One region of the Bacillus sp. N1(2025) genome, then DNA from elsewhere that is predicted to be linked to it. Evidence: riboswitches for the same ligand, from Rfam matches in the RefSeq annotation. Region 1 holds a riboswitch; each other region holds the start of a gene.
The links. A riboswitch is a leader RNA that binds a small molecule or an ion and turns the genes downstream of it on or off. The one in region 1 is predicted to bind S-adenosylmethionine.

Region 1 (7,984 bases):
AAAATTTTGTCGCCGATCTGCTGAAGCGGCTGGTTGCCTTTGTGGTACAGCAGCTCAAGCACCGCAAATTCCGTCGGGTTCAGGCCGTGCTTATGAATATGTTTATTCATATGGTCGTTAATAGATCGGTACGCACGTGACAGTACAATAAATAATTTCAATGAGTTTTCTGTTTTATCCGTCATACATTCAATCATCCTTTTACAAAAGAAACCGTTACAGAGAAACATTAATAAACAAAATGAAAAATGTCAACAAAAATGTTTCCAAAATTTCTCTTCTTTTTGTCTGACCTTAATAAAATAATTTGTTTTTCTATCATTTTGGTTATTTTTTCTTATTAAAGAAGTATAAAAATGATATAATACCTCTATTCAAGTGTAATGTTGGAGCGATGCAGAGTGAATACATTTAAAGGTGCCCGGGGAAAGATCAAGCTTTATCTCATATTGGTGATCATCCCGGCACTTATTATCAGCTTTTTCATTTATGAAAAAGAAAAGCAGAAAATAGCCGATAAACACATACAGGAAGCCAGTATGATGCTCAACCTTCACCGCAATAAGCTCAATTATTTAATCGGTGAAACAAAAGCCCGGATGACAACACTTGCGATCGCTGTCGATAAGCCTGTCAATGAAGAAAAGATCATTGACATTCTCGATCAGGCTTTTGAGGATGAACCCAGATTCAGCGGTCTGTATATGCTGAATTCCAAAGGTGATGTCATCGCAAGCACAACTGATCTGAAATCAAAGGTGAATTTGGCCGACAGACCGTATTTTACGAAGGCGAAAAAGACGAAAAAAACGGTCATCACAAATGACTACTCCAGCAGAATTACAGGCCAGCGCATCTTCACGATCTGCGTGCCGGTGTTAGACGCAAAACGGGAAGTCACGGATTATTTAGTAGCCGCCATACAAGTCGATTATTTGAGAAATATGATCAATATGCTGAGCCCTGACGTTTATGTCAAGGCAACCAATCAGAATAAAGTGATATTTGCCAGCGGACGGGCTGATCAATCAGAAGGTGTGAAACCGGTCAGCGGCTATCTGGATGATATTAATTGGAATATCAATGTTTATCCGAAACCGGTTGAGCTGAATGAGCTGACCAAAAGCGTGCTGCTGCCGATGTCCAGTATTGCCGTGCTGCTGAATATTCTGTTCATCCTCGTTCAATATTATCTGCTTAAGCGCAAGACCCAGCTGGAGCGTGCTCAAAATGAAGCGCAGAAATTGGAGCTGATCGGAACGCTTGCCGCCAGCACCGCCCATGAAATCCGCAACCCGCTTACAGGGATCAGCGGCTTCATTCAGCTTTTGCAGAAAAAATACAAATCGGAGGAAGATCAGCTGTATTTCTCAATTATTGAGCAGGAGATTAAACGGATCAATCAGATTGTCAGTGAGTTTTTAGTGCTTGGAAAACCCACTGCTGAACGGTTGGAAGTGAACTCGCTGCAGGATATTCTTGATGAGATTATGCCGATTATTTATTCTGAAGGGAATCTGTATAATGTGGAAGTGAATGTGGAGATTCTCGTCAATCGGCCGCTCAAGGTCAACTGCACGAAAGACCATATTAAACAGGTGATTTTAAATGTCGCGAAAAACGCGCTGGAATCCATGCAGGAAGGCGGCCGGCTGTCCATCTATTTAGAAGCCCGCGATCATAAAGCAGTCATTAAGGTGGCCGACAACGGAATGGGCATTTCTGAAGATATGCTTGAGCACATTTTTCTTCCGTTTGTAACGTCAAAGGAAAAAGGCACCGGCCTCGGCCTTGTCGTATGTAAACGAATCATGCTGATGTACGGCGGTTCGATTGACATTCAAAGCGAAGTCGATAAGGGCACAGAGGTCACCATTGCCCTCCCTGCCGCTTCTCGATGAAAAAAACACCCTGGATCGGGGTGTTTTTTTATTTAAAGAAGAATATGTGTAAGAGGATATACCAGAGGAACGGCATCATAGCCGGCAGATAGTACGAGGCGCTTCGTGAGCCGTGCCAGCGGAAAAATCTGCTGACTGTACGCGGTCATCTTTCGGATGCGGCGCTTGATCAGGAAGCGCATTCAGTCTTCGTTATCTGTTTTATCATCAATCATTTGTTTGCTTCATATGCAGGCATGACGTCACCGCGGGAGAACAAGCCTATTTTCTTCACAAGGCCCTGTATTCCTTGGTGATGTGTACGATCACGGTTTACCAGCTGCTGATACGCGTTCATCAGACAGTCCAGTTCCTGGCTGTGCCTGATCGTGTCATATCCTGTAAACCCTTGCCTGTTAGCCGCATCTATCATCATTTTTCTTTTTTTATCAATAGATACAAGCAATTTTTCTTGTTCAGAATAACTGCCCATTCACTTCACCCCTCACCGCTAAAAGAATAGGAAACAAGTTTGATTGGGTTATTGAGCATTATTACAGATTATACTTTATTTGTAAACATTTTTTTACTAAATAACTTATTTTTTCATTTCATATTGGAATCTTTGCATGAATACGAGAATAATACCCATTCGGGTAATGATATAAACAGAATGCGGCATATTCAGGAATTAAAAAACAGCCACAGCTGACTTTATATTACAATAAAAAACCTCTCATGCCGGTGGGTGCATGAGAGGTTCGGGCGTCTATCAGTTTTGCACACTTTCATTTTCGTAAATCGGCACCCAGCCCTCAGTCGTCACAAAGATTCGGATTGCGACGACCCGGCGGTCTTCCTGAAGCGTAAAGTAGTGGCGGATGTTCTCCGGAACTGAAATCAAATCTCCCGGATTTAAACGGACGTCGAAAAATGTGCCGTCTTTGCCTTGAATGACGAAGATGCCGTGTCCGCTGACGATAAAGCGGACTTCATCATCCGTGTGGTGATGTTCTCTTTGGAAATTTTTTAATAATTCATCAAGATTCGGCGTGGTATCTGATAAAGAAATGACATCCTGAGACTGATATCCGCGCCGGGCTGAAATGTCCTGAATCTCCGTGTCAAACGCCGCGAGAATCCGTTCTTTTTCATCTTCAGTTAGATCGTATTTTTCCGAAAGCTCAGACGGAAGTTTTTCAATGTTCCACTGCTCATAGATCACCTCTTGCTCGTCTAAGAAGCGTGCTACTTCTTCCTGATGTTCAATGATCGTATTCTTTTCGTCATGAATTCTGATGGTCGCCATTTTCTATTCCTCCTTTTATTTTACCAGCTGCGGACGAAGTGCCAGAAGCTTGAGGTGACAGCTGAATAAAAATTCATAGGCTTCCAGCACCCTTTTCGCTTCAAATGCGGTCCGCCCCCATGCCGTAATGCCGTGATTGCGGATTAACACCGCGCCTGATCCGGCGTCCGCATGGTGCGCGAAATTTTCGGCCAATGCCGGGATGTGCGCCGGATTGTCAATGATCGGAACGGTCACGGACGCGTTTTCCTCCCATAATCCGAGCGCCTTAATCATCTCCTGCCCCTGAAAAGTGATTTGTTTTTCATCCCCGTAAAGCTCTGAGATGACATTATTATTGACGGTATGGACATGCAGACAGCAGCCGGCGTCTGTCTTTTGGTATAAGTAAGTATGGAGAAGCGTTTCCGCTGAGGGTTTTAAAGAATGGCCGGTCTCAGCGGGCTTCCCGTTCTCATCGATTAAGAGAAAATCTTCGTCTGTTTCTTTTCGTTTGTCTTTTCCGCTCGCCGTAACGAGAAAAGTCAGCGGCCCGTCGGATACTTTGATGGAAAGATTCCCGCTCGTTGCCGGGAACCAGTCTCTTTCGGCCAGCTCGCGCTTTACCTCGGCAAGTTCGCGCCAGCGTTCTTCTTTTGCAGCCATGCCTGCACCTCCCCGATGTTTTCAATGCCTGTTTTCACCTCATGAAAATCTTGAAAAGGCAGATGCCGGAGGCCGAGTTCTTTGCATTCAGTCAAAAGATAATCTCTCGCAAAACACATATCGGATAACTTTGCAGCCTCGACATCCGTGACCGAATCACCGATCATAACGAGAAATTTCTGCTGATCGGATAGCTTCCGGATGACTGACGGTTTGCAGCAGCCGCATTGATTGGTACAGGCTCCGTCACAGGCGTGCGGCCAGTCTATATGAATATATTCATTGTCAAAGGATGCATGATTGCAGAAAATCCGCTCCTTTTCTACGATCCCTTCCAAAAGCGGATGCACAAAAAAGTCCATTCCTCCGCTTACGATATAAAACGGGAGGTCGTTTGAGCGGACAAACGAGACAAAATCAAAAAAGCCGTCCCGTATTTTCGCATCCTTCAGGATAAAGCCGGTCAGTTCTTCTTTTAAGCTGCTCGGCAGCAGTCCGAACATCCGTCCGACTCCTTCTTGGATTGATATGCTTTTAGACAGAACACCGTCTTTTAATTCAAGCCACTCAGGAGGCGCGAATTCTTTCATCATGCTGACAATGTTGTCGTTCATGGTGACCGTTCCGTCGAAATCACAAATAATCAGCGGTGTGCGGGTCATACGGCTTCCACCCTTCCCCATTTGTCTAATGCGAGCTGAAGATCTTTGCACGACGCGGCTTTTTCTTCAATCGGCTGCGCTTCAAGCACCGCATCAATGACGGCGCGGAACGCTTTTCCGCCACCCTCGGCTCCTTTCGGGTGGCCGTGAATGCCTCCGCCGGCATTGATGATGTGATCGATGCCGAAATCGCGCATCAATAATGGCACCATACCGGGATGAATGCCTGCTGACGGGACGGCAAACGACGGATGAAAGACATCGTCTTTTACACATTCATCATGGATTGCAAGCGCGGACTCCTTCGGAAGAGCAACGGTTCCGTAAGGTGACGGAAATAAGCTGAAATCAGCGCCGCAATAGCGGTTCAGCTTGCCGAGCAAAAGCGCATGCGACAAGCCGTAAACGGGAGATGATGTGAACGCGCCGCTGACTGCCGGATGCGCCATGATCGGAAGCGGGATTTCCCTGTCTTCAGCAAGGCTCTGCATCACATCTAAACCGTAAGCGAACACATTCAATAAAAGCGCGTCCGCCCCGAGTTCTGCCGCGCGCCTCGCTTTATCCCGCAATTCAGCGGTCCTTCCCGTAAGGTTTACGGCATACAGCGTTTTATGCCCCGTCTCCTCCCGGGTTTCCTTCAGGACTTGTTTTCCTTCGATAATGCGGGTTTCAAACGGAGCCAGTTCATTTTCAAAGAAAATTTCGTCATCTTTAATAAGATCCACGCCGCCGAGCGCCTGCTGTCTGAGCTGTTCTTTAATGTCGGCGAGATCCCGTCCGATCACGCCTTTAAATATGCTCATCAGAAGCGGTCTTTCAAATTCGCCCAGCAGTTTGCGGATGCCGTATATACCGAATTTCGGCCCGGGAAGGGAGCGTTTAAACCCTTCAGAAAATTCAAGATCAGTCAATTTTATTTTTCCGTCCAGTGACAGCTTTCCGAATACCGTCGTCAGGACGGCCGGAATATCTCTTGAAAAGTTCGCCTCGGGATAGGCGATGGTGATGACGGATTGTGTTTCGTTTTCTGAGGTTCCTTCTTTCTCCTCAACTTTTACGACCCGCCCTTTATGTTTTCTGAGCTGTTCCTGCTTCACCAGGGGCAGGTCAGTCCAGGAGCCTACCGTCAGCCCCGCCGCAATCTGTTCCGCCCGCTTTTCACTGTCCGTTGTGTCTGTCAGAAGATATGTTGCCAATACTTCGCTCATGCGTGAACGCCTCTCTTTCTTTCGCAAAACATAAAAAAACCTCTTCCGTATGAGCAGAAAGAGGCTTCGTGTTATGTCCGAATCTTATCTCTCAGCTCCTGCTGCAAGAATTAGCACCGTGCTTTATCAGTCGGTTGCCGGGCTTCATCGGGCTCGTCCCTCTGCCTGCTCTTGATAAGAATAATGATTTTATAAAGTATTTTGAATTATCGCATTGTTATCCTGATATGTCAATGCTTTTTCGGGTGAAAAGATTCAGTTTCCCGATCCGTTCCGCAGCTTCTTTAAGTCTTTCTTCACTTGTCAGAAGACCGACTCTTATATAGCCTTCCCCCCATTTTCCGAACCCGTTTCCGGCAGCGACCGCGACATCCGCTTTCTCGAGCAGCAAGTCTGAAAACGACTGTGACGTATAACCGTCAGGCACAGGGAGCCATGCAAAAAAGGAGCCCGCCGGAGCCGTCACATCCCAGCCGATATCGCGGCAGGCTTCAATCCATGCATTGCGTCTCGATTCATATCTGTCATTTTGCGCTGCGACGCATGCCTGATCCGCTAAAAGAGCGGCTGCCGCCGCCTGCTGCGCCGCGGGAAACAAACTGACAAACATATGATCCTGATAAAGGTTGATCGCTTCGATGACAGAAGCGTTTCCGACGGCAAATCCGACCCGCCAGCCCGCCATATTATAGGTTTTAGACAAGGTATAGATTTCGATTCCCGTCTCTTTTGCGCCTTCGGTCTGCAAAAAGCTCAGCGGTTTATGCCCGTCAAAACCGACGGCTCCGTACGCGAAATCATGAACGACACAAATGCCGTTTTGTTCCGCAAAACCGACCGTCTCCTCGAAAAACGCCTCTGTCGCCACAGCGCCGGTCGGATTATTCGGATAATTGAGATACAGCAGCTTCGCCTCGCTCCGCACCTTTTCAGGAATTACGCTGTAATCAGGGAGAAACCCTCTTACCTCCGTCAGCGGCATCATTTCCATTTTCGCTTTCGCAAGGGCGACGCCTGACCAGTAATCAGGATATCCGGGATCAGGCACCAGAATGGTATCTCCAGGGTTTAAAAGACATTGCGGAAGCTCAACAAGTCCCGCCTTGCCTCCGAACAGCACGGCGACTTCCGTTTCCGGATCAAGTGTGACCCCGTACTCCCTTTCATAAAATGCAGCGGCTGCTTTTTTGAAGCTGTAAGCGCCCCGGAATGATGAGTATTTATGATTTTCCGGCCTTTCGACGGCGCGCTTCATTTCTTCAACGATATGCTGAGGCGTCGGCTGATCAGGGTTTCCCTGCCCTAAATTGATGACGTCTCTGCCTTCTTTCAGCTTTTGATTCACTTTTTGCACCAATGATGCGAAAAATTGTTCCGGCAGCTGTTTGAGTACATCTGAGATTTCAAAGTTCATATTTTCACCTTCTAAAAATGTCTTGAAATGATAGTCCATCATCATATATGGTTAAATAAAAAAAGTAAAGAGAAACTTGAGGTGTTAAAAAATGAAATGGACCGTTTCCTGTTTGCAATTTGATATTTCATACGGAAATCCTTCAGAAAACTTTAAAAAAGCAGAATCTTTGATTGAGCAAGAAAGCCGCCATGCGGATGTAATCGTGCTTCCTGAGTTGTGGACGACCGGCTATGATCTCACACGGCTAGATCAGCTGGCGGATGAAAACGGCAAAGTTTCGGAACAATGGCTTAAAGAAACGGCAAAAACATACAACGTACACCTCGTTGCCGGATCTTTTGCGGTCAAAGAAGGCGAAAATGTCTATAACACCATGTACATCGCCGATAACAGCGGACAGATCGTGAAGCGGTATCAGAAAGCACATCTGTTTCAGCTGATGGATGAACACCTTTACTTGTCAGCAGGAAACAGTGACGGTTCCTTTGAGCTTGATGGTGTCAAGTGCGCCGGGCTGATCTGCTATGATATCCGTTTCCCCGAATGGATCAGAAAGCATACGTCCCAGGGCGCGAATGTCCTGTTTATCTCTGCTGAATGGCCTCTGCCCCGCCTTGATCATTGGCGAAGCCTGCTTATCGCCAGAGCAATTGAAAACCAATGTTTTGTCGCAGCCTCTAACTGCACGGGGTCCAATCCCGATAATGAATTTGCCGGCCACAGCCTGATTATTGACCCGTGGGGCCGGATTTTAGCCGAAGGAGACCGGACGGAAGGCGCAGTCCGGGCGGAAATCGATGTGTCAGAAAGCGCGGCCGTCCGCGGAACCATTCCGGTTTTCCAAGACTTGCGGCGTGATT
Region 2 (7,984 bases), 250 kb from region 1:
TGGCTCGAACAATTTGACACGCCGATTATCGCAAATGTCGCCGGTTCTCAGGTGGACGACTATAAAGAAGTGGCCGAGCACATCAGCCAAGCTCCGAATGTGCATGCGCTTGAGCTTAACATTTCATGTCCGAATGTCAAAACGGGGGGGATTGCTTTTGGCACTGATCCCGTCATGGCGGCCGAACTGACAAAAGCGGTGAAAGAAGTTTCCGCAGTGCCTGTGTATGTGAAGCTTTCGCCTAATGTCGCAAACATAACCGAAATTGCCAAAGCGATTGAAGCGGCCGGTGCTGACGGTCTGACGATGATTAATACACTCATCGGGATGAGGCTCGATCTCAAGACGGGACGGCCGATCTTAGCAAATAAAACGGGCGGACTGTCAGGCCCGGCGATCAAACCGGTCGCCATCCGGATGGTATACGAAGTCAGCCAGGCCGTTCAAATCCCGATTATCGGGATGGGCGGCGTTCAGACCGCAGAGGATGCATTAGAATTTCTCCTTGCGGGAGCGAGTGCGGTTGCCGTCGGCACGGCGAACTTCGTCAATCCGTTCGTCTGCCCGGAAATCATAGAACAGCTCCCCCGTGTGCTGCGCCAACACGGCTTTCAATCTGTAAGTGAATGCATCGGAAGGAGCTGGAAACATGAAAAACAACCTGCCCATCATCGCGCTTGATTTTGCATCAGGGGAAGAGACTTTAACGTTTTTAGACTTGTTTGAAAAGGAAAGGCTTTTTGTCAAAACGGGGATGGAACTTTTTTATCAGGAAGGCCCCGCCATCATTCACCAATTAAAAGAACGGAACTGTGATATATTTTTAGATTTAAAGCTTCATGATATCCCGACTACGGTCAATAAAGCGATGAGGCGGCTTGCCGGCCTCGGCGTTGATCTCGTCAATGTGCATGCGGCAGGGGGCGCACGCATGATGCGGGCGGCCCTAGAGGGGCTTGAAGAAGGCACGCCGGCAGGCAGAAAACGACCGTCTTTAATCGCGGTGACTCAGCTGACCAGCACTTCAGAGCAGGTGGCGAAGGAAGAGCTTCTGCTGCATAAGCCGCTGTTAGAAACGGTTGTGCATTACGGCAAAATGGCGGAAGAGTGCGGGCTGGACGGAGTGGTATGTTCGGTACATGAAACAAAAGCCATTTATGAAGCGGTCCGGCCTTCATTTCTGACAGTCACACCGGGCATCCGCACGGCCAGTGACGCAGCTGACGATCAAGTCCGGACGGCGACTCCGTCATTTGCGAAAGAAAACGGGTCGTCAGCCATCGTCGTGGGCCGCTCAATTACAAAAGCGGAAAACCCCGTTAAAGCATATGAAGCAATTAAACTGGAATGGGAGGGCGTTCGCCGATGAAACAGGCTATCGCAAAACATCTATTACACATTGAAGCTGTCTTTTTACGCCCGAATGAGCCGTTTACGTGGGCGAGCGGCATTTTATCACCGATCTATTGTGACAACCGTCTGACATTGTCGTATCCAAAAGTGAGAAATGATGTGGCGGACGGGCTCGGCAAACTGCTGAAAGAGCATTTCCCCGAGGCGGAGATGATCGCGGGCACTGCAACGGCGGGCATTCCGCATGCTGCGCTTCTCGCAGATCGTACAGGCGCGCCGATGTGCTACGTCAGAAGCAAACCGAAAGCGCACGGCAAAGGAAATCAAATAGAAGGCGCCATTAAGAAAGGACAAAAAACAGTCGTGATTGAAGACTTGATTTCTACCGGGGGCAGCGTGCTTGAAGCTGCGGCGGCCCTTCAAAGAGAGGGCGCGGAAGTCCTCGGCGTCATTTCCATTTTTACATACGGACTGCCGAAAGCAAAAGAAGCCTTTAAAAAAGCGGGTCTTCCTTATTACTCGTTAACGGATTATGACACGCTGATTGAAGTCGCGCTTGCAAACGGAACGATACATTCAGATGACATTGAAAAACTGAAATCATGGAAATTGAATCCCGAGTCAAAAGATTGGTTTAAAAAATAATGACAATAAAAACAGGCCTCAGGGCCTGTTTTATTATTCCTATCAAAAAACTCGGGTTGACTTCTGTTAGAATTGTGCTAAAATTTAGTACAAATCTAAAAAGCTTATCAAGAGCGGCTGAGGGACTGGACCGATGACGCCCGGCAACCTGCGTGAATTGCAAGGTGCCGCATCCAGAAAAATGCACAGCATTTTGAAGATAAGGGCTATACCGGGTCACTGTCTTTCATTCCGCTGGATTGAAAGTTTTTTATATGAAAAAAAGATTGAGGGATAAGACAACCGGCAGAAAACAACAGCTGTTTGATTGTCTCCGGGAGGAGGAAAGAAAAAATGCTAACGTATGACACATGGGAAGAGCCGGCGATTACATTTCCGGAAGACGATTCCTATAAAGGCGCGCTGTCCGTTTTAAAATGGGCATACGGCCACTACGGAGACCAGCTTGTTTACGCGTGCAGCTTCGGGATTGAGGGCATCGTCCTGATCGATTTAATTTCTAAAGTAAAGAAAGACGCGGAAATCGTGTTTCTTGATACGGGTCTTCACTTTAAAGAAACATATGAAACGATCGAAAAAGTGAAAGAGCGTTACCCGGGGCTGAACATTATCCTGAAAAAGCCAAGCCTTACTCTTGAGGAACAGGCCGAGGCTCACGGAGATAAACTGTGGGAAAGAGAACCGAACCAGTGCTGCTACATCAGAAAAATTCTGCCGTTAAGAGAAGCGCTCGCGGGGCATCCGGCATGGCTGTCCGGTCTTCGCCGGGATCAAGGGCCGAGCCGGGCGAATACGAATTTCCTGAATAAAGACGACAAGTTTCAATCGATTAAAGTATGCCCGCTGATCCATTGGACATGGAAAGACATCTGGAGATATACTTCCAAGCATGAGCTGGATTACAATATCCTCCACGATCAGGGGTATCCGAGCATCGGCTGTGAACCGTGCACTTCACCTGCATTTACCGCGGAAGATTTGCGGAGCGGCAGATGGAACGGCATGGCGAAAACAGAATGCGGACTGCATGAATAAAGGAGCTGCACGATGGAATTAGCCGCTATTTTATTCTGCCTGTTTTTTGCCATGAATATCGGAGCCAGCGGAGCCGCGGCTTCAATGGGAGTCGCTTACGGGTCCGGCGCCGTTAAAAAGAAAACGTATGCGCTGATCATCTGCGCGGCCGGAGTCCTGTCAGGGGCGGTTATCGGCGGCGGTGAAGTTGTTAAGACGATCAGCGGCGGAATCATTCCCGAACAAACCATTACGCTCACCATTGTCTGCATTATTATCGGATCGGCGGCGCTATCGTTATTCACGGCGAATGTGCTCGGCATTCCGCTGTCGACGAGTGAGGTCACTGTCGGGGCGATTGTCGGTGTCGGCGTCGCGTACAAAGTATTGTTTTTACAGCATCTTTTGGTCATCGTGAGTTTTTGGGTGCTTGTACCGTTTGTCGCGTTCTGTTTCACGTTTCTCGTCTCGAAGGTATTCAGTTCTCTGAATATTCGAGTCATTTCGAATCGGAAACAGAAGATTTTAGGGATTGTGCTGCTGATTGCGGGGTTTTGGGAAGCTTTTTCAGCCGGAATGAATAATGTCGCAAATGCAGTGGGCCCTCTGGTTGCTGCGGGCGTGCTCAGCGTGTCCAAAGGAACGCTGTACGGAGGCATCTTTGTCGCTCTCGGCGCTCTGCTTTTAGGACGTAAAGTGCTTGAAACCAACGGGAAAAAGATTACGAGATTTTCAGCCGGAGAAGGCATACTGCTTTCAGGAACCGGCGCGGGGCTTGTCATTATCAGTTCCGTCTTCGGTCTGCCGGTCCCATTGGCGCAAGTCACATCATCATCAATTATCGGTATCGGAATGGCCAAAAACGGGCCGAACGTTTTTCATAAAGAAGTCGTGAAAACGATGCTCAAAGTATGGGTCGTTTCGCCGTTTTTGTCACTATCGATTTCGTATCTGCTTGTCTCCCTGCTGTTAAAAGGAGATTACTATTCCATCTTTATGATGGCCAGCGTGCTTTTGGCAGCTGGCGGAGCCGCCAGTCTGATGAAAGCCATCCGAAAAGAGAAACGCTCTGTCCATGAACAAGGCGGGGGCATTTAACTATTAATCTGAGTTTATTTATCTGTTAACTGGGAGGAATCATGTATTATGAGTTTAGCACCGCACGGAGGAACATTAATTAACCGGGTGAATGAGCAGTATGATCTTACATCCGTCCAAAAAGAAATTGAGCTTGATTTGATTTCGTTCGCTGATTTAGAGCTGATCGGCATCGGGGGGTACAGCCCGATTGAAGGATTTTTCACAGAAAAAGATTACGTGTCAGTCGTTGAAAATATGCGTCTGGCATCCGGGGTTGTCTGGTCCCTGCCGATCACGCTTCCGGTCGATTCAGAAAAAGCGGCTGAGCTTGCCGTCGGCGACACGGTGAAACTGACTTACGGCGGAGAAACATATGGCGTCGTCGACATCGAAGATATTTATACGCCGGATAAACAAAAAGAAGCTGTTCACGTATATAAAACCGATGATGCCGCGCATCCGGGCGTGAAAAAATTATTTTCGCGCGGCGATACGTATATCGGCGGGCCGATCACATTAGTTAAAAAAGCGTCAAAGCAGTTTCCTGAGTTTACATTTGAACCTGCCGATACAAGACGAAGCTTCGAAGAAAAGGGCTGGAAAACCATCGTCGGTTTCCAAACGAGAAATCCGGTTCACCGCGCCCACGAATATATCCAAAAAACCGCGCTTGAGACGGTTGACGGCCTGTTTTTGAACCCGCTCGTCGGTGAAACAAAATCAGATGACATTCCGGCGGATGTCAGAATGGAAAGCTACCAGGTGCTGCTCGATCATTATTATCCGAAAGACCGCGTTTTCCTCGGTGTATTTTTGGCGGCAATGCGGTATGCGGGGCCGAGAGAAGCCATTTTCCACGCGCTTGTCCGCAAAAACTACGGCTGCACGCATTTTATCGTCGGCCGCGATCATGCCGGCGTCGGTGATTACTACGGCACATATGAAGCGCAAGAGCTGTTTGATCAATTTACAGCGGATGAACTCGGGATTACACCGATGAAATTCGAGCACAGCTTCTTCTGCCGGAAATGCGGCAACATGGGAACGGCCAAAACATGCCCGCATGACAGAGAAGACCACGTCATTCTGTCAGGAACAAAGGTCAGAGAAATGCTGCGGAGCGGCGTCATGCCGCCGGCGGAATTCAGCCGTCCTGAAGTTGTCGAGGTGTTGATTAAAGGGCTGAAAACGAAAGAAGAAGCAGGCGTTTCTTAAGGAGGAAAATAGAGTGACAAATCGTGATATCGTGTGGCATGAAGCCTCAATAACGAAAGAAGAATACCAGCAGAAAAACAAGCATAAAAGCTCTATCCTCTGGCTGACGGGCTTAAGCGGTTCGGGGAAATCCACGATTGCAAACGCCGCAGCGCGCGAGCTGTTTGAACAAGGCTATCAAGTCATCGTGCTTGATGGTGATAACATCCGCCACGGCTTAAACAAGGACTTAGGTTTTTCCGATGATGACCGCAAGGAAAATATACGCCGCATCGGGGAAGTGGCGAAGCTTTTCGTTCAGCAGGGAACCATCGTCATCACGGCTTTTATTTCTCCGTTCCGTGAGGACAGAGATCAGGTGAGAGAGCTTGTGGCAGAGGGCGAATTTAATGAAATCTACGTGAAATGCGATCTCGATATATGCGAAAAGCGCGATCCGAAAGGTTTATATAAAAAAGCAAGAAATGGTGAAATTCCGTTCTTTACGGGGATCGACTCACCGTATGAAGAGCCGAAAGCGCCTGAGCTCGTACTTGATTCAGGCAAATGTGAACGCGAAGAATGCACCGGAAGACTGGTTGACTTTGTGAAAAACAGCTTAGCATAATAGGTCCAAAAAGGCCGCGCAATCAGCCGGATATCCCCCCTAATGGCGGGATATGGTAAAATAGCTGAAGTGCGGCCGCGGCTGTTCTGGGAAGATTTCAAAACGGATCGGGGAGACATGCTATGGGGAAAGTATTTATCGTTGGAGCCGGTCCGGGAGATCCGGACTTATTAACGGTGAAGGCAATGAAAGCCATACAGAAAGCGGATGTTATATTATATGACAGATTGGTAAGCAAAGAGATTTTACAGTATGCCGGAGAAGAAGCGGATCTGATTTACTGCGGCAAGCTCCCGGATTTTCACATTATGAAACAGGATACGATCAACCGTTTCCTTGTGAAGTATGCGAAAAAAGGAAAAACCGTTGTAAGGCTCAAGGGGGGCGACCCGTTTGTTTTCGGCCGCGGAGGCGAAGAAGCGGAGGCTCTCGCGCAAAACGCCATTCCGTTTGAGATCGTTCCCGGCATTACATCAGGAATCGCGGCTGCTGCTTATGCCGGCATTCCCGTGACGCACAGAGAGGCGAGCTCCAATGTCGCATTCGTTACGGGGCATTATAAACAAGAAGACGACTTTGAAGAAAAATGGAAAGCGCTGGCGACGGGCATTGATACGCTGGTGATTTATATGGGAATTAAAAATATCCGGCAGATAGAAAGAATGCTGCTGGAAAACGGAAGAGACGCCGGCACCCCGGCAGCCTTTATTCATTGGGGAACGACGGACAGGCAAAAAACAGTCGTCTGCACCGTCGGCACGCTTTCAGACACAGTGATAAAAGAAGAAATCAAAAACCCGAGCTTAATTGTTATCGGTGATGTCGTCAATTATCACTGCAAACTGGACTGGTATGCATCTGAACAGAAAAATCTGGATTTGAGCGAGGCGTTGTAAATGAAGCAGGCGATTTTATACATCGGGCACGGAAGCAGGCTGAAAAAAGCGCAGACAGAGTCGGCGGCGTTTTTAAAAGGGTGCATGCCGCACGCTGACGCTCCCATTCAGGAAATTTGTTTTTTAGAACTGCAGGAACCGTCTATTGAAGCGGGATTTGAAGCATGTGTCAGACAAGGCGCCACTCATATTGCGGCCGTGCCTTTGCTGCTGTTGACCGCTGCCCACGCAAAACATGACATTCCGGCTGAAATCGCCCGTGCGGCGGCCCTGCATCCCGATATAAAAGTGACATATGGTGTTCCGATCGGAGTGGACGATGAAGTCGTAAAAGCGGTGCATCATCGCATTGAAGATACCGGAGTGCCCATTGAGCAGGCGAAAGTGGTGCTGATCGGAAGAGGAAGCACAGATCCGGCAGTTAAAAACGCAGTCAGTAAGATTGCCGGAAAACTTGAGGCGATTACACCTGTTAAAGAAGTCATCCCTTGTTTTTTAACAGCATGTGACCCGCACTATAAAGAAGTGTTTGCCGGCCTTGAAGAGGATGACGGAGCACCCGTTTTTATCGTTCCATATCTTCTGTTTACCGGGCTTTTAATGACTGAGATTGAACGGGAAGTTCAAAAGCTTCAAACGATCAATCAAAATGTTCATCTCGCTTCATACTTAGGTTTTCACCCGCATATTAAGCAGGCGTTTTTGAACCGTGTGTCAGAAGCTGTTCGAAACCCCGGCGGCCAGTTTGATTTTAAGGGGGGACAGTATGCTGCCTCTGCACATTAATCTAAGCGGAAAAAGAATTATCATCGCGGGCGGAGGCAATGTTGCCTTAAGAAGGCTCAAAACGGTGCTTCCGGAAGGCGCGGATATTACTGTAATCAGTCCCGATGCCCTGCCTGAAATTAAACAGCTGGCGGATGAAGGACGTATTCGCTGGGTTTCCCGTAAAATTGAAATGAAGGATCTCGCGCCCGCTTTTTTCATCATTGCCGCGACAAATGACCGCAGCGTGAATCAGGAGATAGCCGCGACCGCTTCTGAAACACAGCTGGTCAATTGTGTAAGCGAGGCTGAACAGGGCAGCGTGTATATGCCGAAGATCATCCGCAAAGGTCGCATTCAAGTATCCGTATCAACAAGCGGCGCAAGCCCGGCACATACGAAAAGACTG
Region 3 (7,984 bases), on a different contig from region 1:
CAATGTTTTTAAGCCTCTCAATACGAGCCAGCAGTCCTGAACGCCGAGCACCGCTCCAAATGAGTTTTGCAGCTTATACAGCTGATTGCCGAGCTCTTCATCTTTTACGGCGGCAAGGCCTGACAGCACATCACTGTGTCCGCTCAGGAATTTTGTTGCGCTGTGAAGCACAATACCAACGCCGAGATCAAGCGGACGCTGCAGTGCAGGTGTCATGAATGTATTATCCAGAAAGGTCAGACAGCCGTTTTCTTTTGCAAGCTGGACAACCGCTTTAATATCAGTAATTCCAAGTGTCGGATTTGACGGTGTTTCCATATAAATGACCTTTGTGTTCGGCTGGATATTCCGCGCCACTTCGTTGATATCCGTCATATCGACAAAGGTATGTTCGATCCCGAAACGGGACAGAACCTCAGTCACCATGCGGAATGTTCCGCCGTACACATCCTCCGTGACGAGAACATGGTCGCCTTGGGATAAGAGCAGAAATGCCGTCGAAATCGCCGCCATACCGGAGCTGAAAGCAAAACCTCTCGTTCCGCCTTCAAGACCTGCGATCGTTTCTTCAAGCGCTGCTCTTGTCGGTGTGCCTGAGCGGCTGTAGTCATATGTCCCGAATTCTTCAAATGAAGACTGATGGAATGTGGAAGCATGCTGGATCGGCACGCTGACGGCTCCGGTGGCTCCGTCTGTTTTAAATGGATTGTGCACAAGCTGGGTTTCCAGCGTCCAATTGTGATTACTCATATGATACGGCCCCCTCTTTTACTTGCTGTAATGCCTGCTTGACATCCCGCTTCAAATCTTCTGCATGTTCAATGCCCACTGAAAAACGCAGCAGACGGTTGCAGACGCCGTTTGCGATACGGATAGCTTCCGGAATGTCCATGTGCGTCTGCGTCGCGGGATATGTAATAAAGCTTTCCACCCCGCCGAGACTTTCTGCGAAACAGATCGTTTTCAGCGCCTTTAAAAACGGATTGACCCATTCCTCTATTTGCAGCCGGAAAGACAGCATCCCGCCTTTTCCGGGATATAACACGTCGGCGATTTCTTCTTCCTGTTCTAAAAATTCTGCAAGTTCACGGGCGTTTTCTTCATGACGGCGCATTCTGAGTGCGAGTGTTTTCATCCCTCTCATTAAAAGCCACGAATCAAACGGCGAAAGAACGGCACCGATCGCATTTTGGTGATTAAACATGATCTCGCCGAGCTCTTCATCCTTAACGACAGCCAGACCGGCAAGGAGATCATTGTGCCCGGCTAAATATTTTGTGGCGCTGTGAATGACGATGTCCGCTCCCAGTTCAAGCGGGCGCTGGAGCACCGGGGTATAAAACGTATTATCCACAATTAAAAGCAGGCCGGCTTCTTTCGTAATCCGGGCAATTTTTTCAATGTCCGCCTCCTGCATTAACGGGTTTGTCGGCGTTTCAACAAATACCGCTTTCGTGTTTTCCGTTATTTTGGAGCGTAAACAGTCTTCATCGCTGAAATCATCGTAAATAAAGCTTAAGCCGTATTTTCTCCATTCGTTTTCAAACAAACGGTACGTGCCTCCGTATAAATCGGAGGATACAATCAATTCATCCCCGCTTTTAAACAAAGCCATAATGGTTTGAATGGCTGCCATTCCCGAGCTGAAGGCAAATCCTCTCGCACCGTTTTCCAACACGGCGATGGCGTCTTCGACGAGCTGGCGTGTCGGATTTTTCGTGCGCACGTAATCAAAACCTGTAGATTCTCCTATTCCTCTATGGCGGTAAGCGGTGGACAGATAAATCGGCGGACTGACCGTTCCCGTTGCTTCTTCGCTTCTATTTCCGATTTGGGCTAATTTTGTATCAACATGCTGCGTCATCAGTAAGCACCATCCTTTTTCAAAAATAAAAAAGCCCCCTCTTCATAAGAAGAAGGAGCTTTTCTCTTCCTCTTATCTTCCAAGCATGTGAATCGCTTGCTGGATTTAGCACCTTGGCACTTTGCCTTCCCGCGGCAAAGCAAACCGGTTGCTGAGGTTTCAAAGGGCCAGTCCCTCCACCTCTCGTGATAAGAATATTGTTTTGTATTTTCTGATTGTTCTATATTAACGCACAATAAAATGGATTTCAACAACTTTTTATTTATCTGAACTCTCGCAAGAAGCGCATCTGAAGAAAGAAATTTCTAATAATTCATGGTACAATAGGAAAAAACCATCAAGATAAGAAGCGGGCTGGAGGAATGCGAAGTGGCATCAAAAAACGGAATCATTCATGAGAAAAAACTTTTCTCCCATGAGCTTGAAGAGGAAATGACCGTTTTGGTCTACCTGCCCGCCACCTTCTCCCCCCTGTATAAATATCATACGGTCATCGCTCAGGACGGCCATGATTATTTCAGATTAGGGAGAATCGGGCGGCAGGCGGAAGAGCTTATGTCAAAAGGGGAAATTGACCGCTGCATCATTATCGGCGTCCCTTATAAAAATGTGCGGGAGCGAAGAAACACATACCATCCAGAAGGCTCTAAGTTCGCCTCATATAAGCGGTTTATCGCCAATGAGCTCGTTCCTTTTATCGACAAAGAATACCCGACTTATCAAGTCGGATACGGCCGCACCATGATCGGGGATTCCCTCGGCGGAACCGTTTCGCTCATGACGGCGATTGACTATCCGAACATGTTTGGAAACGTCATCATGCAGTCTCCGTATGTTGACGGGCACGTGCTGGATGCCGTCCGGCAGTCGGAGGATCTCAAACAGATTTCCGTTTATCATCAAATCGGAGAAAAAGAAACCGGCGTTCACACGACGGACGGCCAGGTTCTTGATTTCACCGCGCCGAACGAAGAGCTCAAACAGCTGCTGGAAAGCAAACAGTCCGAATACACGTATGAAACCTTCGACGGGGATCATAAATGGACCTACTGGCAGCCGCTCATCACGCCGGCGCTGAAAAAAATGCTGTAACCATTCATTTAAGGAGGGAACTTTCATGAAATACGGTATTGTTTTATTTCCATCAAAAAAATTACAGGATCTCGCAAATTCGTACCGGAAACGCTACGACCCGAGCTATGCGCTCATTCCGCCGCATCTGACGGTAAGAGATCCGTTTGAAGCGACAGAACAGGAAATCGAGCAGGTCGTATCACAGCTGAGACAGACGGCGAAAGAGTCGCATCCGCTCGTTCTGAAAATCACAAAATACAGCTCGTTTTCTCCTGTGAATAATGTGATATATATGAAAGCAGAGTCGACGGAGGAATTAAAATCCCTGAGTGAGAAATGCTACTCAGGAGCATTATCCGGCGAGCCGGAATACAGCTTCGTTCCGCATGTCACGGTCGGCCAGAAGCTGTCGTCAGATGAACATTCCGACGTACTCGGACAGCTGAAAATGCAGGACATTTCCCACGAAGAAGTCATCGACCGTTTTCACCTGCTCTATCAGCTGGATAACGGCTCATGGACTGTGTACGAAACATTTTTATTAGGCGGAGGAGAATAACTGCTTGGAATCCATCATCGCAAAAACTGAAAAACAGCTGAACGACGCTTTTTTCGTCAGAAAAGAGGTCTTTGTTAAAGAACAGCACGTTCCGGAAGAAGAAGAGATTGATCAATTCGAGGACACGTCAGAACATATAGTCATATATGACGGCGGCCAGCCGGTCGGAGCCGGCAGATGGCGCATGAAAGACGGGCATGGAAAATTAGAACGCATCTGCGTGATGAAAAGCCATCGTTCTTTAGGCGTCGGAGCCGTCATTATGCAGGCGCTTGAAAAAGCGGCGGCAGCCAAGGACGCCGACAGCTTTCTCTTACATGCGCAGACGCAGGCGGTTCCGTTTTACGAAAAACAAGGATACCGCGTCACATCCGGCGAAGAATTTCTCGATGCGGGCATCCCCCATCTGGAAATGATAAAGGAACACAAACGATAAAATCAAAAGCACCCCTGTTTATAGCAGGAGTGCTTTTTTTATGAAAATAATACTATTTCATGAATTTTATTGCATTTTATGGAAGGTTAATGTATGTTTAGTATACGAAGTATTACAATTCATACAAAAAATACAATTCATATTTCGGAGGGATAAACATGACGGCACCAAAAGGAAAACACATATTCGGGACTGTTAAAGTGGGTACAAAAGGACAGATTGTCATTCCTAAAGAAGCAAGAGATGTTTTCGATATAAATCCGGGGGACTCACTGCTTATGCTCGGGGATGACCAGCAAGGTATCGCACTTGTAAAACAAGAACTCTTTTTCGAATTTGCAAAAGATATTTTAAACGCTAAGCAAATCGATGAAGATAGCGAGGATGAGTAAATGCACGCGATTGAGCTGAAGCAATTAACGAAACATTATAAAGAAACCGCCGCCGTTGACCGTCTTGAGTTCTCAGTTGAGAAAGGGGAATTTTTCGCTTTACTCGGTGAGAACGGAGCCGGAAAAACGACATTAATCAGTATGCTTTGCGGACTTCTTTCTCCGGATGAGGGTGATGCATCAGTGCTTGGACACAGTATTTTGACTGATTTGGATAAAATAAAACCGAAATTGAATATGTCCCCGCAGGAAACAGCCATCGCTCCTCATCTAACCGTACGGGAAAACTTAGAGTTTATAGCCGGAGTCTACGGAATTCCGAAAAAAGAAGCAAAAAAAAGAACGGATGAGATGCTCGAATTGTTTCAATTAAAAGAGAAAGAAAGAGCAAAAACAAAAACATTATCAGGAGGAATGCAGCGCCGCCTCAGCATCGCAATGGGAATGATCACCAAGCCGGATATTTATTTCTTAGATGAACCGACATTAGGGCTGGACGTCCGTTCACGCCGCGAGTTGTGGAAAAATCTTGAGGCATTAAAGGGAGACATGACGATTATATTAACGACACACTATTTAGAAGAGGCTGAAGCCCTGGCAGATCGTATTTGCATTTTAGAAAATGGGACTTTAAAAGCACTGGGCACGGCGGAGGCTCTGAAAAAGCAAACTCATTCAGCCACATTTGAAGATGCCTTTTTAGCGATTTGTGACGGGGAGGCGGGTCTTTATGCTTGATTTCGCCATTCGCAACCGCAAAGAAATTTTTCGTGACCCCCTGTCTATTATCCTTGGAATCGCACTGCCTGTTATTCTATTGTTTCTGTTTACGGCGATTGAAAAAAATGCGCCGCTTGATACCTTTAAAATTCAGCACTTAGCACCTGGACTCATTGTTTTCGGTTTCGCTTTCCTTACAATGTTCTCTGCATTGCTGATCGCAAAAGACAAACAGACCGCCCTTTTGACCCGTTTGTTTGCTTCCCCTTTAAAAACAGCCGATTATGTCATCGGTTATGCAATGCCGATGCTGCCGTTAGCCATTTTACAAATCGTCATTTGTTTTATCGCAGCAGCGGCTGCCGGTTTATCCGCCGAGTGGATGAATCTTCTCGCAGGTATCGCTGTCTTGCTGCCGATTGCGATGATGTCCGTTTTCTTCGGTTTATGTTTAGGGGCTGTGTTTACGGACAAACAAATTTCAGGTATCGGAACGATTTATATTACACTCGTGCAATTTCTGGGCGGGGCTTGGATGGAGGTGAGCCTGCTCGGTGACACATTCAAACATATCGCTTATGCCTTACCGTTTATTCACTCGATCGAGCTGGCCCAGGAAGTCATATCCGGAGATTATTCTTCCTTTCATCAGCATATTTGGCCGATAGCGGGATATACCGTTTTGGCGCTTGCACTTGCTTTCCTCAGTTTTATGAAAATCAGGAAGAAATAAAAAAAGCCGGCACTCCGTAATGGGAGCGCCGGTCTTCTTTATTACGTTTCTTTCAGAAGGCTTATCGTATGCGGCAGCAGACGGTCATCCCCCGGACTGCCATGGCCCGGGACGACAATGCTGATGTCCTGATATCTTTTCATGACTTTGCGGACGGCGCGCGGCCACTGATCCGGATAAAAGCCCGGAGTAGGCACGATTTCCTTTGTTTCTAAAGCCTTGATTAAGCATCCGCCGAATAAGAGCTTATCCTCAGGCAGCCAGACGGTCATATTGTCTTCCGTATGCCCTTTTCCCGGATAAAACGTTTCAATTTTCATATCGCCAAACTGCAGCTTTGTCACGTTTTTCAAATCTCCGAGCGGCCGGTCATATCCCTGCTGTCGGGCGAAGTCGGCGGTCAGCTTCGCGCTGTGCACCTTTACACCGTATTTGTACAGGGTGTTCAGCCCGCCGATACGATCGTCATGGGCGTGTGTCACAATGGCATCGGTCATCCTTTTGCCGGGAAACCGCTTTTTTATTTGTGTCATTAATTGCTCTGTGAGACTGTCATTCCACGGAGTATCAATCAGTACGATTCCTTTGGAAGTCTCAAGAAGCAATCCGTTCGCAGGGACGGGACTTCCGTCTGCCGTACCGGTGCTTGTATGCATCCAGACATGCGGCGCCAGCTGTGTGAGAGTGACATCTTTTGCTGCGGAGCCCTCCGCCGCGTCTGCCGGTTTCATTCCGGCAGTAAAGAGGCCGAATAGAAATAACCCCGCAATTAATAATGAAAGCTTTCTCAAATTGAATCATTCCTTTCCGCATCTTTCATATATACGACTCAAAAAAAAGCCGGATATATCCGGGCTTTTTCACACGTATTGATTTATCAACCGGCCTTTTCCCATGATTTGCGGCAGACGGGAAAGAGAGCGCTTACGTTTTTCCTCAAGTACTTTCTTTTCTGCGGCTGCGGTGTTTTCCTGGCGGCGTTCCACCTCTCTGTACACCCTGTCATTGGCGAGGGCGGCTGCTTTCGTAATGCCGGCGTAATCAGGCTTATAACCCGCTGCCCGGTTTGCGTATTGAGAATACTGCTGGTTTTGAATCCGTCCTGCATAAATCATATGTACCCCTCCCCTTCGCTTTTCATTTCCCTTAATCTTACTTTTTGAAACGCGGTTCTTTTGTTATGATATTCTTTGTCTATCAAATGGATGAACACCTTTTAATGGGAGGACCCCTTTTTGAAATGCGCCCGAATGAATAACCGAACGATACATTTACATAAATATTCTAGAGAACATTACCAATTCCTTTTTGAAGAAGCTCAGAAAGGAAATATTTTTTGCGCACATTGTGACCAGCCCGTCTTGATGCGGCTTTCGATTTTAGAGCAGCCGGCATTTTATCACCGGCAAAAGGGAGACTTCACCGCCTGTGAAAAAGCATGCGCGGCCGAGGAACCGCAAGCGGAGAAAGAAAAAGAAGAGTATAAGGAAGCCGGCATGTTCCGCCTGCCGAAAGGAAAAGCGATTTCAGAGAATCCGAAACCGATCGTCTCAGAATGGAAAAGCCCGAAAAAAGTGCCTGCGGCCGAACCGTTTTCACCAACATCCGAGGCGGCTGACACATCTTTGTTCCCCGGCATCGGCCTGAACCGTGAACAGATGAAGGCAGTTACTGAAACGGACGGACCTTTGTTAGTGCTTGCCGGAGCGGGAAGCGGAAAAACAAGGGTGCTGACAGCACGCGCCGCCCATATGATTGAACACCTCGGCATTTCACCTGAGCATATGCTGCTTGTGACCTTTACGACAAAAGCCGTCGCCGAAATGAAAGAGCGGATGGCGAATGAGTACGGTCTGGCAGCCGGAAAAGTCTCCCGTCTCGTGACCGGAACATTCCACAGTTTTTTCTATAAAATACTCTATCATTATGATTCTTCAAAATGGAACGGCAGCCAGCTTTTAAAAATGGAGTGGCAAAAAGAGCAATATGTGAAAAAGGCGCTCTATGAAGAAAATTTGGATGAAAAAGAGTTTCCCGTCGACCAGGCGCTTCAGCTTATCGGCTGCTGGAAAAACACATATCTCCCCCATGAGACCATTCCGCTTGCGGACGACTGGGAGAAAAAAGTGTACAGGCTCTACGAACATTACGAACGGCAAAAGCGGGAAAAACGGCAATTTGATTTTGATGACATGGCCCAAGGCTG
Region 4 (7,984 bases), on a different contig from region 1:
GTGCGCCGACGCCCGTGAAGCCGGCCGCCGTAAACAGGACATCGGCTTTTTTTCGGATCATGTTTTGGGCGATGCGCTTCCCGAGCTTATCATCATCAAACGTACCGCTGATGTCCGACAGCACGCGGATTTTCGGTTTGACTGATTCCGCGCCTTTCAGATAGCCTTTTTTAAACCGTTTAATGACGTCGGCATCTGAACCGCCGATAAATCCGATCGTGCCGGTTTTGCTCGTCATAGCCGCCAGCGCTCCGGCTAAGAAGCTTCCTTCATCCTCTTTAAACGTGACGGAGGTGACATTATCCAGGTCTGATACGGAATCAATCAGCACAAACCGCTGCTTCGGATATTTTTTGGCGACCTTTTCTAAATCCGCCTGCATGCTGTAACCGAGCCCCACAACAAGATCATTGCCTTCCCGGACAAGCTGGGTCAGTCCTTTTTCGTATGTACCGGTATCTTTTATTTCCCGATAGTCAAATGTGATGCCGAGCTCGTCTCTCGCTTTCATCAAACCTTGAAAGCCTGAATCATTAAATGATTGGTCGCCGAGGCCGTTGTCTGTCAGCATGATGCCGATTGTTTTCGTTTTTTCGGCCGCCGTTTCCTCAGATTTGCCGGCACATCCCGCCGTGCTGAGCGCAATCAGCAGTACAGCCGCAAATATCGCCATTTTTTTCATTGAAACTCTCCTTTTGTTTTTTCTATAGTTATATATCGGTTCGGATGTCAGAATATTTTATTTCAATAAAACAGGATGTTAAACAAATGAGGAATATAGCAGCTTTTGAGAAAATAAAAAACATCGGTTTTGGTTCACCGATGTTTTTGCAGAACATTTATTGTTTTTCGTATGTCCAGCCGTCTTTCTGATACACTTTGCCGTTTTTCATCAGGTGCCCGAGCGCCCGCTTAAAGGCGGCTTTGCTTAAATGAAACCGTTCGCGGATATCGTCAGGATGGCTTTTGTCTCCGTAAGGCATCGCGCCGTTTCTTGATCTCAGGTAGGTCAGAATCTCTTCCGCGTCAACCGAAAGCGCATCCTGCTTTCTCGGCAGCAGGGACATGTTGACGGAGCCGTCTTCCTTTACCTCGATGACACGCCCTGTCACGCGGCTGCCGAGTCTCGGCTCTTCTTTTCTTTCTGAAGGGTGAATAAACGCGCGGATGCCTTCATCGGTAATCAGAAAAGATCCTGATGCAATCAGTCTGTACACCGTGCCTGTCAGGTCTTTATTCATGACGTCTTCCTCTGCATCCGTAAATAATTCACTGATGATATCCTCAGGCGCCGGTTTGGCAAACATGCGCCCGCGGCTTGTCACCTTCAGCATGCAATACAGTCTGTCTCCTTTTTGCGGCCAGACGGATTTGTACGGAGGCAGGTGCTCCGTTGCGACGAGCGCGTCTTTTGACAGACCGACGTCGACGAATACGCCCATATCTTCCACAGCGTCCGTCACTTCCACCCATCCGTAGTCATAAAAGCTGATGAGCGGCTTTTTCATCGTCGCCGCGAGTCTTTCCTGATGATCGACGTAAATAAATACGTCCACTTCATCTCTGTCTTCGATATCCTCTGTGATTTCACTGTTATGTAAAAGAACCGTATCCTCGCCGTCGGTTAAAAAATAACCGAAATCGGTTTGGTGATCTATACTAAGCGTGAGCTGCTGCCCTGGTCTCATGTTATCGTCCTTCCTGATTCGCCCGTATGAGGCTGATGTTTTTCTCATTTTTTCCAATATGCATAAATTCATGCTTTATGCTGTTGGACATTTCTCTTTATTCTACTATAATCAACTCATAAGTGAAATGTTATAGGAGGTTTTCTCATGGCAAAAGAAAGTTCTTTTGATATTGTATCCAAAGTTGAATTTCCCGAAGTGCAGAATGCGATTCAGATGACGCTGAAAGAAATCGGCACGCGCTATGACTTTAAAGGATCGAAAAGCGATGTGAAGTTAGAAAAGGAAGAACTTGTCCTGATTTCTGATGACGAGTTTAAACTGAATCAGCTCAAAGATGTGCTGAGCGGCAAGCTGATCAAACGGGACGTGCCGACGAAAAACATTGAATACGGCAAAATCGAAAATGCAACTGGAGGCACGGTGCGCCAGCGCGCGAAGCTTGTACAGGGCATTGATAAAGACAATGCCAAAAAAATCAACGCGGTGATTAAAAACTCCGGCTTGAAGGTCAAGTCGCAGATTCAGGACGACCAAGTGCGCGTCACCGGAAAAAATAAAGATGATCTGCAGCAGATTATTGCAGCCGTCCGCGGAGCAGACCTGCCGATTGACGTTCAATTTATTAATTTTAGATAAATTATGTGATTCCTATTGATTATTGTCTCTATTTTCGGTAAATTTGGAGAAAGGGATTTTCACAGTTAAGTTTTGGAAACCCATGACAATTACATGAACGTTCTTATCAAGAGAAGCCGAGGGACTGGCCCGACGACGCTTCAGCAACCGGTGTAGTGGTTTACCCAAACCATGACCAAGGTGCTAAATCCAGCAAGCTAAAAACAGCTTGGAAGATAAGAAGAGAGACAAATGATTACAAAGTCTTCTTCTTAAGAAGACTTTTTTTATTTCTCTTTTTTCCTTGCTGAATGTGATGAAGGAGGCAAACAATGGGACTATTACAAGACTTAGAAGAACGGATTTTAATCGGGGACGGCGCGATGGGCACTCTCCTCTATTCCTACGGCATTGACAGATGTTTTGAGGAACTGAACGTATCAAAGCCCGAAGAAATCAAGCGGATACATAAGGCTTACGTGGAAGCCGGGGCAGACATCATCCAGACAAATACGTACGGCGCGAATTTTATTAAGCTCTCAAGATACGGACTTGAGGATGAAACGAAAAAAATCAATCAGGAGGCGGTCAGAATCGCGCGCGCTTCCTCAGACGGCGCTTATGTATTGGGAACGATGGGCGGCATCCGCACCTTTAACAAAAACGCCTACAGCCTGGAGGAGATTAAACGCAGCTTTCGGGAGCAGCTTTATTTATTGCTGCACGAAGAGCCGGACGGTCTGCTTCTGGAAACATACTATGATTTAGAAGAGGCCCGCGAAGTGCTGAAGATCGCGAGAAAAGAAACGGAACTTCCGATTATGCTGAACGTATCCATGCACGAACAGGGCGTGCTGCAGGACGGAACGCCGCTTCGGGAAGCCCTCAGGTCCATTGCCGATCTCGGCGCTGACATAACGGGAATCAATTGCCGGCTCGGCCCGTACCACATGATTGAAGCGCTCACCGAAGTGCCGATTTTCCGTGACGCTTATTTATCGGTCTATCCGAACAGCAGCCTTCCGTCTTTAGAAGAAGGCCGGCTTGTTTATGATACGGACGATGCCTATTTCCGGGAGAGCGCCGTACAGTTCCGCACTCAGGGCGCGCGCATTATCGGCGGCTGCTGCGGTACGACGCCAAACCATATCAGAGCCATGGCTGAAGCGGTCCGCGGACTTTCTCCCGTCACTGATAAAGAAGTGAAAATCAGACGGGAAGAAGAAGTCATCTCCGTCCGGAATGAACGGACCGAGCCGGGTTTAAACGAAATCGCCGCTCAAAAACGGTCAATTATCGTAGAGCTTGATCCGCCGAAAAAATTGAATTTTGACAAATTTCTGCAAGCAGCGGCTGAATTAAAAGAAACCGGCATAGAAGCGCTGACGCTCGCTGACAATTCATTGGCGACACCGCGGATCAGCAATGCCGCCTGCGGTTCATTGCTGAAAGAGCGCCTTGATATCCGTTCTCTCGTTCACATTACATGCAGAGACCGCAACATCATCGGCCTTCAGTCACATTTAATGGGGCTGGATACGCTCGGGCTCACCGACATTTTAGCCATCACGGGCGATCCTTCAAAAATCGGCGACTTTCCGGGGGCTACCTCCGTCTATGATTTAACGTCCTTTGACTTGATCAGGCTGATTAAACAATTCAACGAGGGCATTTCTTTATCAGGGAAACCGCTCGGCAAGAAAACGAACTTTTCCGTAGCCGGAGCATTTAATCCGAATGTCCGCCACCTTGATAAAGCAGTCAAACGGCTGGAGAAAAAAATCGAGTGCGGAGCTGACTACTTCGTGTCCCAGCCTGTCTACTCGGAGCAGCAGCTCATTGACATTCATCATGAAACGAAGCATCTCAAAACACCGGTGTATATCGGAATCATGCCGTTAACGAGCAGCCGCAACGCAGAGTTCATTCATCATGAAATCCCGGGCATTAAGCTGTCAGACAGCATCCGCGAAAAAATGGCGCTCGCCGGCGAAGACAAGCGAAAGCAGAAAGCCGAAGGCCTCGCCATCGCCAAGTCGCTTCTCGACACGGCGTGCGAACTGTTTAACGGAATTTATTTAATCACCCCGTTTCTCCGTTCTGATTTGACGTCAGAGCTTGCAGCTTATATTAAGCAAAAGGATGAAAAGCGGGCTGATGTATATTTGCATTGACGCGAAAGAAGCCGCCTGATATGACAGGCGGCTTTTTCATGGTACGATACAGAAAAAGAATCAAGCAAAGGAGGATTTTTTCATGGTTGAAGTAAAACCCATCACCGCAGAAGACACATACGCGATCAGACACAGCGTGCTGCGCCCCCATCAGACGATTGAGGATTGTAAATATGATCAGGACAGCGTCAAAGGAGCCTTTCATCTCGGAGGTTTTTACGACGGAACATTGATCAGCATCGCTTCTTTCTACCCGCAGAACCAGCAGGCTTTACAGGCAGCGCCCGCCTACCAGCTGCGCGGCATGGCGACGCTTGAGGAATACCGGACGCAAAAAGCGGGAAGCACGTTAATCGCCTATGCGGAACGGAAACTGGCAGATATGGGGGCGGCGCTTGTCTGGTGCAACGCCAGATGTCACGTAAAGGGATATTACGAAAAGCTCGGCTGGAAAAGCACGGGCAGCCCCTTTGACATACCCGGCATCGGCCCGCATGTGATCATGTATAAAGAACTCGCCTGAAACAGACAAAAGCCCTCTTATCAGGGCTTTGTTTTTATCTTTCAGCGGGCGGATGACGTTCAAACGGAATGAAGCTTTTATAAGCGCCGCTATTGACGCGATCCCGCTTTGATATTACCCTTTGTTCAGTAAGCAACACGCCATTCGGCAAGGGTGGCAGGGTCGAAAGCGATATCTGCCAATTGCCGGTTTCAGCTATTATGTTTAGAAAAGGGAGTACGAGATGAATACGATCCAAAAACCGAAAATCCCGAAAGAATTGCCGGTGCTTTCTTTCACTGAAGCGCTTCAGGACGACCTCATAAAAGAAGTCGTCATAGAAAACGCCGTGATAAACGGCAAACTGGACGGCCTGCGCGCCGATAAAGTCATTTTCAGAAACACCGTTTTTACGGATGTCTCTTTCAGACATATGGAATGTACGGATGTCCTGTTTGACAAATGTGATGTCTCAAACGCTGATTTCAGCGGAAGCATCATCCATAGAACGGCGTTTCAGCATTCAAAACTTCTCGGCTTGAATCTGGCGGATTCCGCCATGCGTCATGTACGGTTTGAAGACTGCCTCGCACATTACAGCTCCTTCAGCTATTCCAATATGAAGCATGTCCGGTTTGACACGTGCGGCCTATCAGAAAGTGAGTGGAATGATACCGTTCTTGAATACACAGATCTTGACGTCTGTGATTTGAACGGCGCAAACTTCATCGGCACGTCTCTTTTTAATATGGATATCAGCACGTGCACATTTGATCATCTGCACGTCTCGCTTGATAAGCTGAAAGGATGCCGCATCTCTCCGTCTCATGCCGTGACATTCGCAGAAGCGCTCGGAGCCATTGTGACGTGATCTTTTATTAAACGAAACGGCGGGCGGCATCCTGAATAAATGCTCGGCATTGGTGATGTGGGGTGCTGCTTTTTATTTTGCGGCGCTTTTGTTTCGATAAAAGGAATTCGGCCAGGTCATGTTGAATGTACGGAAGGAAGAGGGGGAATTGGAATGTCAGACATTTTAAAGCTGTATCACTACCACAGATGGGCAAATGAGCAGGTTATTCAGCATCTGAAGACCCTGCCCGCGGCAAGCTTACAGCAGAAACTGGATAGTGTTTTTCCGACTGTGAACGCCGTGCTTGTGCATATATACCGGGCTGATTACATTTGGCTTCACGTGCTTTACGGAGAAACTTACGAACAAATCGTCTCGCAGTTTGATCAATTTGAAAAGCTTGACGGAGATTTTGAGGCGATTGAACATAGAATGACTGAACTGGACAAAGAATACAGCGAATTTTTAAGAGAATTGGAGAACACGGAAGGCCCGATCTCCATTTCTCATCCACGCATGGGAACGCTCCGGACGACATATGCCGATGTGATCCGGCATGTTGTGAATCACGGCACATACCATCGCGGCAATATAAGCGCGATGCTTCACCAAATGGGCTATAAAAGCGTGCCGACTGACTACATTTTTTTCTCATACGAATCATAAAAAAGCAAAGGCCTCCCGGGCCTTTGCTTTTTCACTTCGAATCTATCATAGTCCGGCATAGCCGAAGGCGCCCGGGGTAAGCTTTACAGGCCTTCCGGTTTTAAACGATTCCGTCGCGGCGATCCCGATTTCTAAGTTAATCGTGGCATCGACGTCTGTCACAATCGGCGTTTCCCCTTTTTTCACACATTCGGCAAAGTGCTCAAGCTCCAGACGGTAAGCGTCTTTAAAGCGGGCTTGAAAATCCGGAATAATTTCGTAGCTGCTGCCTGACTCCGTTAAAATGGTGACATGGCTTTTCCGCAGCGTTCCGACCAAGATGCTTCCCGCCGTCCCGATAATTTCGGCGCGGATATCATGCCCGTACGGAGAATTTCGGCTTGCCTCCACATCGCCGGCCGCGCCCGAATCAAATTCAAGATACGTTAATGCCTGATCAACGTCGCCGCACTCCTCCATGAACGGGTGCTTTAAAATTCTCCCGTGCCCGCAGACGGACGTAACTTCGGCATTCATGAGATATCTCGCGATGTCGTAATCATGAATCGAACAGTCAATGAAAAGCCCTCCGCTATGTTTGATAAATTCCGCGGGCGGTGCGCCTTGATCTCTTGTAAATCCTTTATAATAAATGGGCCTGCCGATTTCCCCGGCGTCGATTCTTCTTTTCGCGTCGGCGTATGCCGGATCAAACCGCCTCATAAAACCGACCTGGCAGATGACGCCCGTTTCTTCGATTTTTTTCATGACTTCTTTAGATTCCTCAAGACTCAGGGTGAGCGGCTTTTCAACAAAGATGTGCTTGCCGTTTTCAGCAGCCTTCATGATCATTTCCGCATGTGTGCTTGTCGGTGTGACAATGATGACGGCGTCAATCGTGTGATCTTCCAACAGGTCATACGGATTCTCCGTCCATTTGGCGATTCCTAATTCTTTCGCACACGCTTCCGCCTTTCCCTTCATCGGGTCACAGACGGCCGCAAGCTCGGCTCCCCGCACTTCGCTGACTAAATGCTTCGCATGAAAATACCCTAATCGTCCTAATCCCAGCACCGCACATCTGACTTGATCTGTCATCTATCACCGCTCCTTTTTTCTTGAGGCCGCATGCCGCAATGGCGCAAGCGGTTTCCCTTATTAAACAGAAATCATCATTTTGAAAGCGCTTTATTTATAACCCAAGCTGTTTGCTTTCTTTTCTTGTAATCCGCAGTATATGCGCAAGCGCTTTCTCAAATCTGTTTTAATTTTACAATGCTTTTCTCTCGTTTGACAATGTTTTTCACAGAAAAAAACGCGCCTTATCGCTGAGGGCGCGTTTTTGCCGGTGCCGTAGAATGCCTGATGACGAGTTCCGGAGATAAAATGATTTTGCTTTTTGTTTTTTTCTTCCCTTGAATCTCATCAATGAGAAGTTCAACGACACGCCGTCCCATTTCGCGGATGGGCTGAGAAATCGTCGTGAGCGGCGGTGCCGTCATTT

Region 2: linked by a shared signal. The riboswitch ahead of ACNFN4_RS15410 (phosphoadenylyl-sulfate reductase) and the one ahead of mtnW (2,3-diketo-5-methylthiopentyl-1-phosphate enolase) in region 1 are both predicted to bind S-adenosylmethionine.
Region 3: linked by a shared signal. The riboswitch ahead of ACNFN4_RS11090 (methionine biosynthesis PLP-dependent protein) and the one ahead of mtnW (2,3-diketo-5-methylthiopentyl-1-phosphate enolase) in region 1 are both predicted to bind S-adenosylmethionine.
Region 4: linked by a shared signal. The riboswitch ahead of ACNFN4_RS11550 (bifunctional homocysteine S-methyltransferase/methylenetetrahydrofolate reductase) and the one ahead of mtnW (2,3-diketo-5-methylthiopentyl-1-phosphate enolase) in region 1 are both predicted to bind S-adenosylmethionine.

What each region holds. Positions count from the first base shown of each region.
Region 1 covers NZ_JBLTJB010000006.1:9,325-17,308, reverse strand. Annotated here, with positions in the region: gene ACNFN4_RS14400 (MarR family winged helix-turn-helix transcriptional regulator) at 1-185, opposite strand, end outside; gene ACNFN4_RS14395 (ATP-binding protein) at 384-1,901, shown strand; gene ACNFN4_RS14390 (aspartyl-phosphate phosphatase Spo0E family protein) at 2,113-2,373, opposite strand; gene ACNFN4_RS14385 (1,2-dihydroxy-3-keto-5-methylthiopentene dioxygenase) at 2,653-3,189, opposite strand; gene ACNFN4_RS14380 (methylthioribulose 1-phosphate dehydratase) at 3,205-3,834, opposite strand; gene mtnX (2-hydroxy-3-keto-5-methylthiopentenyl-1-phosphate phosphatase) at 3,792-4,496, opposite strand; gene mtnW (2,3-diketo-5-methylthiopentyl-1-phosphate enolase) at 4,493-5,707, opposite strand; SAM riboswitch class I at 5,789-5,888, opposite strand; gene ACNFN4_RS14365 (pyridoxal phosphate-dependent aminotransferase) at 5,925-7,121, opposite strand; gene ACNFN4_RS14360 (carbon-nitrogen family hydrolase) at 7,213-7,984, shown strand, end outside.
Region 2 covers NZ_JBLTJB010000006.1:254,656-262,639, forward strand. Annotated here, with positions in the region: gene ACNFN4_RS15395 (dihydroorotate dehydrogenase) at 1-681, shown strand, start outside; gene pyrF (orotidine-5'-phosphate decarboxylase) at 650-1,369, shown strand; gene pyrE (orotate phosphoribosyltransferase) at 1,366-1,998, shown strand; SAM riboswitch class I at 2,100-2,204, shown strand; gene ACNFN4_RS15410 (phosphoadenylyl-sulfate reductase) at 2,332-3,033, shown strand; gene ACNFN4_RS15415 (inorganic phosphate transporter) at 3,046-4,110, shown strand; gene sat (sulfate adenylyltransferase) at 4,159-5,307, shown strand; gene cysC (adenylyl-sulfate kinase) at 5,321-5,914, shown strand; gene cobA (uroporphyrinogen-III C-methyltransferase) at 6,037-6,810, shown strand; gene ACNFN4_RS15435 (sirohydrochlorin chelatase) at 6,811-7,596, shown strand; gene ACNFN4_RS15440 (precorrin-2 dehydrogenase/sirohydrochlorin ferrochelatase family protein) at 7,577-7,984, shown strand, end outside.
Region 3 covers NZ_JBLTJB010000004.1:146,998-154,981, forward strand. Annotated here, with positions in the region: gene metC (cystathionine beta-lyase) at 1-750, opposite strand, end outside; gene ACNFN4_RS11090 (methionine biosynthesis PLP-dependent protein) at 743-1,864, opposite strand; SAM riboswitch class I at 1,934-2,059, opposite strand; gene ACNFN4_RS11095 (esterase family protein) at 2,234-2,956, shown strand; gene ACNFN4_RS11100 (YjcG family protein) at 2,982-3,497, shown strand; gene ACNFN4_RS11105 (GNAT family N-acetyltransferase) at 3,502-3,933, shown strand; gene ACNFN4_RS11110 (AbrB/MazE/SpoVT family DNA-binding domain-containing protein) at 4,092-4,325, shown strand; gene ACNFN4_RS11115 (ABC transporter ATP-binding protein) at 4,326-5,063, shown strand; gene ACNFN4_RS11120 (ABC transporter permease) at 5,056-5,778, shown strand; gene bla (subclass B1 metallo-beta-lactamase) at 5,820-6,569, opposite strand; gene ACNFN4_RS11130 (hypothetical protein) at 6,639-6,893, opposite strand; gene ACNFN4_RS11135 (ATP-dependent helicase) at 7,014-7,984, shown strand, end outside.
Region 4 covers NZ_JBLTJB010000004.1:225,861-233,844, forward strand. Annotated here, with positions in the region: gene ACNFN4_RS11535 (BMP family lipoprotein) at 1-682, opposite strand, end outside; gene ACNFN4_RS11540 (CvfB family protein) at 840-1,736, opposite strand; gene ACNFN4_RS11545 (YajQ family cyclic di-GMP-binding protein) at 1,836-2,327, shown strand; SAM riboswitch class I at 2,428-2,549, shown strand; gene ACNFN4_RS11550 (bifunctional homocysteine S-methyltransferase/methylenetetrahydrofolate reductase) at 2,639-4,480, shown strand; gene ACNFN4_RS11555 (GNAT family N-acetyltransferase) at 4,563-5,003, shown strand; gene ACNFN4_RS11560 (pentapeptide repeat-containing protein) at 5,227-5,853, shown strand; gene ACNFN4_RS11565 (DinB family protein) at 6,007-6,501, shown strand; gene iolG (inositol 2-dehydrogenase) at 6,547-7,578, opposite strand; gene ACNFN4_RS11575 (LacI family DNA-binding transcriptional regulator) at 7,803-7,984, opposite strand, start outside.